3 regions of the Pseudarthrobacter woesei genome follow, and region 1 is predicted to be linked to each of the others. Evidence: riboswitches for the same ligand, from Rfam matches in the RefSeq annotation. Region 1 holds a riboswitch; each other region holds the start of a gene.
What was found. A riboswitch is a leader RNA that binds a small molecule or an ion and turns the genes downstream of it on or off. The one in region 1 is predicted to bind S-adenosylmethionine.

Region 1 (2,309 bases):
TTCGCAGACGGCGGCGATGTCCACAATTTCCTGCATCGGGTTCGACGGCGACTCGAAGAAGACCGCCGTCGTCGGCTCGGCCAGTGCAGCCCGCCACTGCGCCAGATCGGTGCCGTCCACGAAGACCGTCTCCACGCCCCAGCGCGGCAGGATCTCGTTGAGGATCACGAAGCAGGAGCCGAACAGCGAACGGGCCGCGACCACACGGTCGCCGGCGGCCAGCAGGGCGCCGAGGGCCGTGAAGACAGCGGACATTCCGGACGCCGTCGCAAAGCACGCCTCGGTGCCTTCGAGCAGCCGGAGGCGTTCCTGGAAGGTCGCCACGGACGGGTTGCCGTAGCGGGAGTAGACGAAGCGCTCGTCCTCACCTGTGAAGGCGCGCTCCGCCGCGGCGGCGGATTCGAAGACGAAACCGGAGTTGAGGAAAATCGGCTCGGTGGTTTCCTGGAAGCCGGTGCGGTCGAGTCCGCCGCGGACGGCCCGCGTGTCGGGGCTCCAGCCGGCGGCGTCGGGGTTGAATGTCATCTAGTGCTTTCCGCGGTTGGTGGGCAGGCCCCGGTTCTTCCAGCCGTTGACGGTCCGTTCGCCGTGCCGGTCCGGTTCGCCTTCGAATCCTTCGAGGACGTTGTACGAGGTGAAGCCGGCCTCGGTGGCGGCATTCGCGGCGGCGATGGAGCGGGCGCCGGAACGGCACAGGAAGACCAGTTCGGTGCCTTGCTCTTGGGGGGCCTGCTGCTTGAGCTGCTGGAGGAACTGCGGATTGGGGATGCCGCCGGCCAGGGTCCACTGGATGAACAGCGGATCGTTCCGCAAGCCGTTCGCGGACGCGGTGTCCGGAATGCCGATGTGCGCCCACTCGCCTTCGGTGCGGACGTCCACCAGGAGGGCGCCCGCCTCGAGCCTGGCCCAGGCTTCCTGCGGGCTGAGGTCCCCGGCGTAGCTCACGCGTGGCCCTCGATGGTCTCTTCGTAGCCGAAGCCGTCGCTGTCCAGATCATCGACGGCGTTGGCGACGGCGGCGTCCGCGCTGGCGATTGCGGCCGGCAGCACCACTGCCTGGGCAACGATGACGCTGCTGCCGTTGAACGTGGCGGAGGGGCCTCCGTGCAGCACGTATCCCTCGGCCAGGGCAGTCGAAACGCGCTCGCAAAAGGCGCGGTCGTCGGGGCCGGTGAACAGCCGGTAGGCCAGCTTTTCCCCGGCCGTTGCGGCGGGTGTGCCGGGGGCGGCGGGGGACGGGGCGGGTGCTGTGCTTGGGACAGCGGGGGCGGACGCGTCAGGCACGACGGATCTCCTTCTTTCACGCTTGCAGCTCGAATGGTCGATATGCCGAGTATTCACCTGAGGCACCCCGCCGCGAAAGGGAGGGTTGCCGACCGGCCAGTCAGGGCTTGGCACCGGGTCTCATTACTCCCCAAAAACGTAACACCTCCGACGCCGGCCCGCACCGCCGTCGTCATGTTAAGTCACGGGAACCGGTCAACGCGGGGTCACTTACGGCCCATCCCGCCCCCGGCGATGGGCCGTAAATGACCCCGCGTTGCTGTTACAAACGGCGCTGCCGGAGGTTCCGAGCAACAACGAAGGCACCGGTCAGGAGTGCGACGGCGCCCAATCCGGCGGCCAGGGTCTTTACTGGCAACTGTGGCATGGCGGACTTGGGGCTTGCCGGGATTCCTGCATCGCCAGTTTTCGGGGCGGGTGCGGTTTTAGCACCTGCGGTGAACACAGCCGGCTCCACTCCCATCACGATCCGGTCTCCGGGCGTTGCCCTTTGAAGGAGCCGGGTCACCGTGTGCAGGTCGGTGGAAATGCATCCCACGGTGGGCGAATTGCCGGCGTGAAGGAAGATGGCGAATGACGCACCCTGGACCGTGGGCATGTCGGGTTCACGGTTCCAATTGATGACCGCCGCCTGCTCGTAGTCGCCCTGCCGAAGATAGAACCACAGGTTCTCGTCCGCACCGCCATCCTCACCTTCAAAGTACTGGTTGTACGTCGGGCCTGGCTCCCCGCCCCACCGCGAGTCGCGATTAATGGTGTGGTACTTGAGGGCCGTTCCTGGATTTGCCCTGCCAAGCGCCTCCGTGAAGGAGAATGACCCCGACGGCGAGTAGAGAGTGTCCTGCCACATCTTGCCCGGCGGGGCGAAACCGGATCTGCCCGCAAAACCCGTGCTTTGCCACTCCTGGACATACGCTGCTCCAGTGTTGACGCACCCGGTAATGAGGACCTCAATATCGCCATAGGATTTCGCCGTGGCGAACGTCACGCGGTCCGCCTCGTAGGTGGCGTGCCGCACTTCCCCTG
Region 2 (2,309 bases), on a different contig from region 1:
AATGCACAAATGGCGGCGTCCATGGCCGGGCCGGTGCCACTTTTGGAGACGTTCCCTCGTCAAGGCCCTAGCTGAAGAAGTTCTGCCGGAGCTGTCCGCTGAGCTGGCCGATCTCGGTCAGGAAGCCGTCGTGTCCGATCGGCGCCTCGATGGTGTGCACCGCGACGTCGCCCGGCAGGGCGTCGGCGAGGGCCTGGGACTGGGACGGGAAGTACAGCCGGTCCGAGTCGACAGCCGCTATCAGGAAGTCCGCTGTGGCCGGAGCCAGGGCTTCCCGGAGGCTGCCGCGGCCGCGGCAGACATCGTGGCTCATAAGCGCCTCGGTGATGGCGATGTAGCTGTTCGCGTCGAAGCGGCGGACCAGCTTGTTGCCCTGGTGGTCGAGGTAGCTCTCCACCTGGTAGCGTCCGCGGCCGGCCAGCGAACCGGCTTCCAGCGGAGCCTCGGATTCCTGGGCCTTCCGGCCGAAGCGGCCGTCCAGCTCGGCGGCGGAGCGGTAGGTGATGTGCGCGATCCGGCGCGCCAGGGCGAGCCCCGCTTCCGGGTCCGGGCCGCCGTAGTAGTCCCCGCCCTTGAAGTTGGGGTCCTGGCGGATGGCGAGCGTCTGGGCCTGGGCGAAGGCAATTTGCTCGGCGGTGCTGCTGGCGCCGACGGAGATCACGGCGCAGCGCCGGACCCGCTCTGGGTGGCTGACGGCCCATTCGAGGGCGCGGGCGCCGCCGAGGGACCCGCCGAGGACGGCGTGCCAGCAGCGGATGCCGAGGGCATCGGCCAATCTGGCCTCGGCCGCGGTGGTGTCCCGCAGTGTGACCAGCGGGAAGCGTGAGCCCCAGGGTTTTCCGTCGGGGGCCGGCGAGGACGGGCCGGTGGAGCCGTAGCAGCCGCCGAGGATGTTGACGGAGACAACGAAGTACGTGCCAGTGTCTACGGGGGCGCCGGGGCCGGCGAGCTGCTCCCACCAGCCCGGTTCCTCGCCGGCGCCGCGGGTGACGTGGGTGTCACCGGTCAGTGCGTGTTCGATCAGCACGGCATTGGAGCGGTCCGCGTTGAGCGTTCCCCACGTCTCGTAGGCGAGGGTGACGTCCGGCAGCCGGGAGCCGGATTCGAGTTCGAGGTCCCCGATCCGGAGGTATTGGACGGTCCCGTCCGGAACTTCGTCGGAACGCGCCGTGTCCGGCGGTCCGGTTTCCGGGCGCTCCGTTTCTGCCGGCGCGGCAGCCGGGTTGGGGGAGGTGGTGCTTCCGGATACACCCTTGCGGGTGGCGGCAATGCTCATGTGGGGACCTAACTTTGCGCTTGCCCGCCGTCAGCTGACCGGCAGGCCAGGTCTTCACCCGGGGCACCCCGCCGCAAGAGGAGGGTTGCCGGCCAGCAAGCCGGGGCTATCTGCTGGCACTCATGACCTTCACTGAGTCTACGAACTGAGGCGCCGTTGTGGCGAAGATTGTGACGCGCGTATGACTCCCGGCGCCCCGCACCCCGGAAAGGGGCTGTGCGCCGGGAGCCGGCAGTCCTCAGACGGCCTTGGCCGCGCGGAATCCGGCGTCGAGGTCCTCGAGGATGTCGTCGATGTGCTCCAGGCCCACCGACAGCCGTACAAGGCCGGGGGTCACGCCGGCAATCGCCTGCTGTTCCGGCGTCAGCTGGCTGTGGGTGGTCGACGCCGGGTGGATCACCAGCGAGCGCACGTCGCCGATATTCGCCACATGGGAGTGCAGTTCGAGGGCATCGACGAAGCGCTGTCCGGCCTCCGCTCCCCCGGCGATGTTGAAAGACACGACGGCGCCGGTGCCCTTGGGGCCGTACTTGCGGCCGCGCTCGTACCAGGGGCTGGACGGCAGCCCGGCGTAGGCGACGGATTCGACGTCGTCCCGTGCCTCCAGCCATTCGGCCACCGTGGTGGCGTTGGCGACGTGGCGCTCGACGCGCAGGCTCAGGGTCTCGATGCCCTGGGCGATGAGGAAGGCGTTGAACGGGGATACCGCCGAGCCGAGGTCGCGCAGGAGCTGGACACGGGCCTTGAGGATGTAGGAAAGGTTCGAGCCGAGGGCACCGTCCTTGCCGAGGTCCCGGGCATAGACGAGGCCGTTGTAGCTGGGATCGGGGGTGTTGAAGCCGGGGAACCGCTCCGGGTCCCTGCCGAAGTCGAAGTTGCCGGAGTCCACGATCACGCCGGCGATCGCGGCGCCGTGGCCGCCGAGGTACTTGGTGGCGGAGTGGACCACAATGTCAGCGCCCCACTCGATCGGGCGGATCAGGTACGGGGTGGACAGGGTGTTGTCAACGATCAGCGGCACACCGGCCTCGTG
Region 3 (2,309 bases), on a different contig from region 1:
GAGCCGACGCCGAAGCTGGCCCGCAGCGAGCCGGAGGCCAACCCGAGCCGGCGGAGCAGCGGGTGCGCGCAGAAGCGGCCGTCACGCAGGCCGATGCCATGCTCGGCGGACAGGTACGCGGCCACCAGGCCGGCGTCGTATCCCTCTACCGAGAAGTTGACGACGCCGATGGTGCCGGTGCCCGGTTCATCGTCCGTGGCCGCAGAGTCCGAGAAGATCTGGTGGACGGTGACGCCGTCGATCCGCTGGAGCCCCTCGACGAGGAAGGACCGGATGGTGTTCTCGTGGGCCTGCCACTGCTCCGGATCCAGGGCAGCGATCACCTGGGTGGCCCGGGCGAGGGTTGCGGCGCCCAGGACATTGGGGGAGCCGCCCTCATGGCGTGCCGGCCCGGTGGTCCAGCTGACCGTGTCGAGCCGGGCATCCTGCACGGCTCCGCCGCCGGCCAGGTGCGGGGTGCCGGTGTCGAGCCAGTCCGGCCGGCCCACCAGGACGCCGGCGCCGAACGGCGCGTAGAGCTTGTGACCGGAGAAGGCGAGGTAGTCGACGTCGTCCGCGGCGATGTCGATCCGGCGGTGCGGGGCCAGCTGGGCGGCGTCGACCACGATCCTGGCGCCGTACTCGTGGGCCAGCGCGGCCAGTGCGCGGATCGGCAGGATTTCCCCGGTGACGTTGGAGGCACCCGTGACGGCGAGCAGGCTGACGCCGCCGTGGGACAGTTCCGCGCGGAGCCGCTCCAGCGTCGCGGCCACCGTGGGGGCAGCCACAACGCTGCGGTGCGGGACGGTCTGCCACGGCAGCAGGTTGGCGTGGTGTTCGATGTCGAGGTAGAGCACCTCGCCGGTGTGCACGCCGCCGGCGACCGGCAGGCAGCCGGCCAGCAGGTTCAGCGAGTCGGTGGTGTTCCGGGTGAAGATTACGGAGTCATCCGGACGTCCGCCCACGAACTCGCGGACGATCGTGCGGGCGTTCTCGTAAACAGACGTGCTGATCTGGGAGGCGTAGCCGGCGCCGCGGTGGACGCTTGCGTAGTACGGCAGGATCTCGTTCAGGTAGGCCGAGACCACGGACAGCGCAGGGGCGGAGGCGCCATAGTCCAGGTTGGCGTAGCGGACGTGGCCGCCCTGGATCAGCGGAGCCTGGATCTCGGCGCCGGTGACCGCGGACAGCGGGCGGCGGGCGATGGCGAACCTGTCGTCCGGGCCTCCGGCTTCGGCGCCACGGCGGAATCCGGGGGTGGCAGGAAAAGTGGCAGTCGTCATGGGACCTCGCTCGAAAAGGATCCCGCATGCCGGGGATCCGCGCTTGCCGGGTCCGTTCAGGACCGGCCAGGTCGTCACCCGGGGCACCCCGCCGCGAATGGAGGGTTGCCGGCCAGCAAACCGGGGTTTAGCGCTGGCACTCGTGACCTGCTTCGAGCCTAGGACATCCGCGCTGGAGGCGAAAAGGGAGGGCCTCAATGTGAAGCGCTTTGTTACGCGGCTCGGCCGGCCGACGCTACGAAGCCGCCGTCTCCGGCTCCGTTGCTTCGCAGTGCTGCTGGTCCGGCCCGGGCGGCCGGCCGATGCCGGGTTGGCGCGGGCTGGTGAGCTGAACGCTGAGGCCGAACAGCGCCTCCAGCGCCGCCGTGTAGTCGTTCTGGCGGCCGGCCGTCGCCAGTTCCCTGGCGCGGACCGTTGGGGTGTGGAGCAGCCGCCTTACAATGCGCCGCAGGGCGAAGTTCACCTCTTCAGCCGGGGCGCCGCAGCCGTGGTGCTTCCGCACCCGTTCCATCTCGGCTTCGAGGACCGCCTGGATGTGCTGGCGCAGGGCAACAACAGCGGTGTCGACGGCGCGGATTTCCTCGTGCTCCTCGAAGTGGTGCGCGGCCTGCTGAACCAGCGACCGGGCGAGGTGCAGTGCCTCAGCGTCTGCCGGGGGAGCGGCGAGCTGAACGGATGCCAGGGTAATTAGTTCAATGCCCGGCAGTTGCGCCACCTGGGGATCGAAGTCGTGGCTGGGGGCGAGATCAATCACGGTGAGGGAATGTCCCGCAGCCTCCCGCCAGTCCGCTAGCGTGGCTGCACTGATACGCGTCCCGGTGCCGCTGCAGCCAATGATGACGTCTGCCCGCGAAATGGCAGAGGGTAATTCCCTGGCCGTCAACGCCCTTCCTCCCCTGGCCGCGACAAATGCACCCGAGCGGCCCGACTGCGAGAAAACAGAAATCGTTGTACACCCTCTGGTTCTGAGGATCTCCGCAACGCAGGCGGCATAGGCGCCGGTGCCGAAGAGGACCACCGTCGTGTCAGCGAGGGCCCGATGCCCGG

Region 2: linked by a shared signal. The riboswitch ahead of metX (homoserine O-acetyltransferase MetX) and the one ahead of ACZYZE_RS11015 (DUF1737 domain-containing protein) in region 1 are both predicted to bind S-adenosylmethionine.
Region 3: linked by a shared signal. The riboswitch ahead of ACZYZE_RS06085 (aminotransferase class V-fold PLP-dependent enzyme) and the one ahead of ACZYZE_RS11015 (DUF1737 domain-containing protein) in region 1 are both predicted to bind S-adenosylmethionine.

Annotation. Positions count from the first base shown of each region.
Region 1 covers NZ_JBVAYU010000006.1:196,364-198,672, reverse strand. The annotation lists gene ACZYZE_RS11025 (O-succinylhomoserine sulfhydrylase) at 1-525, opposite strand, end outside; gene ACZYZE_RS11020 (rhodanese-like domain-containing protein) at 526-945, opposite strand; gene ACZYZE_RS11015 (DUF1737 domain-containing protein) at 942-1,190, opposite strand; SAM riboswitch class IV at 1,297-1,411, opposite strand; gene ACZYZE_RS11010 (hypothetical protein) at 1,546-2,309, opposite strand, start outside.
Region 2 covers NZ_JBVAYU010000005.1:65,109-67,417, reverse strand. The annotation lists gene metX (homoserine O-acetyltransferase MetX) at 68-1,276, opposite strand; SAM riboswitch class IV at 1,288-1,404, opposite strand; gene ACZYZE_RS09095 (bifunctional o-acetylhomoserine/o-acetylserine sulfhydrylase) at 1,515-2,309, opposite strand, start outside.
Region 3 covers NZ_JBVAYU010000003.1:135,939-138,247, forward strand. The annotation lists gene ACZYZE_RS06085 (aminotransferase class V-fold PLP-dependent enzyme) at 1-1,262, opposite strand, end outside; SAM riboswitch class IV at 1,297-1,410, opposite strand; gene ACZYZE_RS06090 (glutamyl-tRNA reductase) at 1,498-2,309, opposite strand, start outside.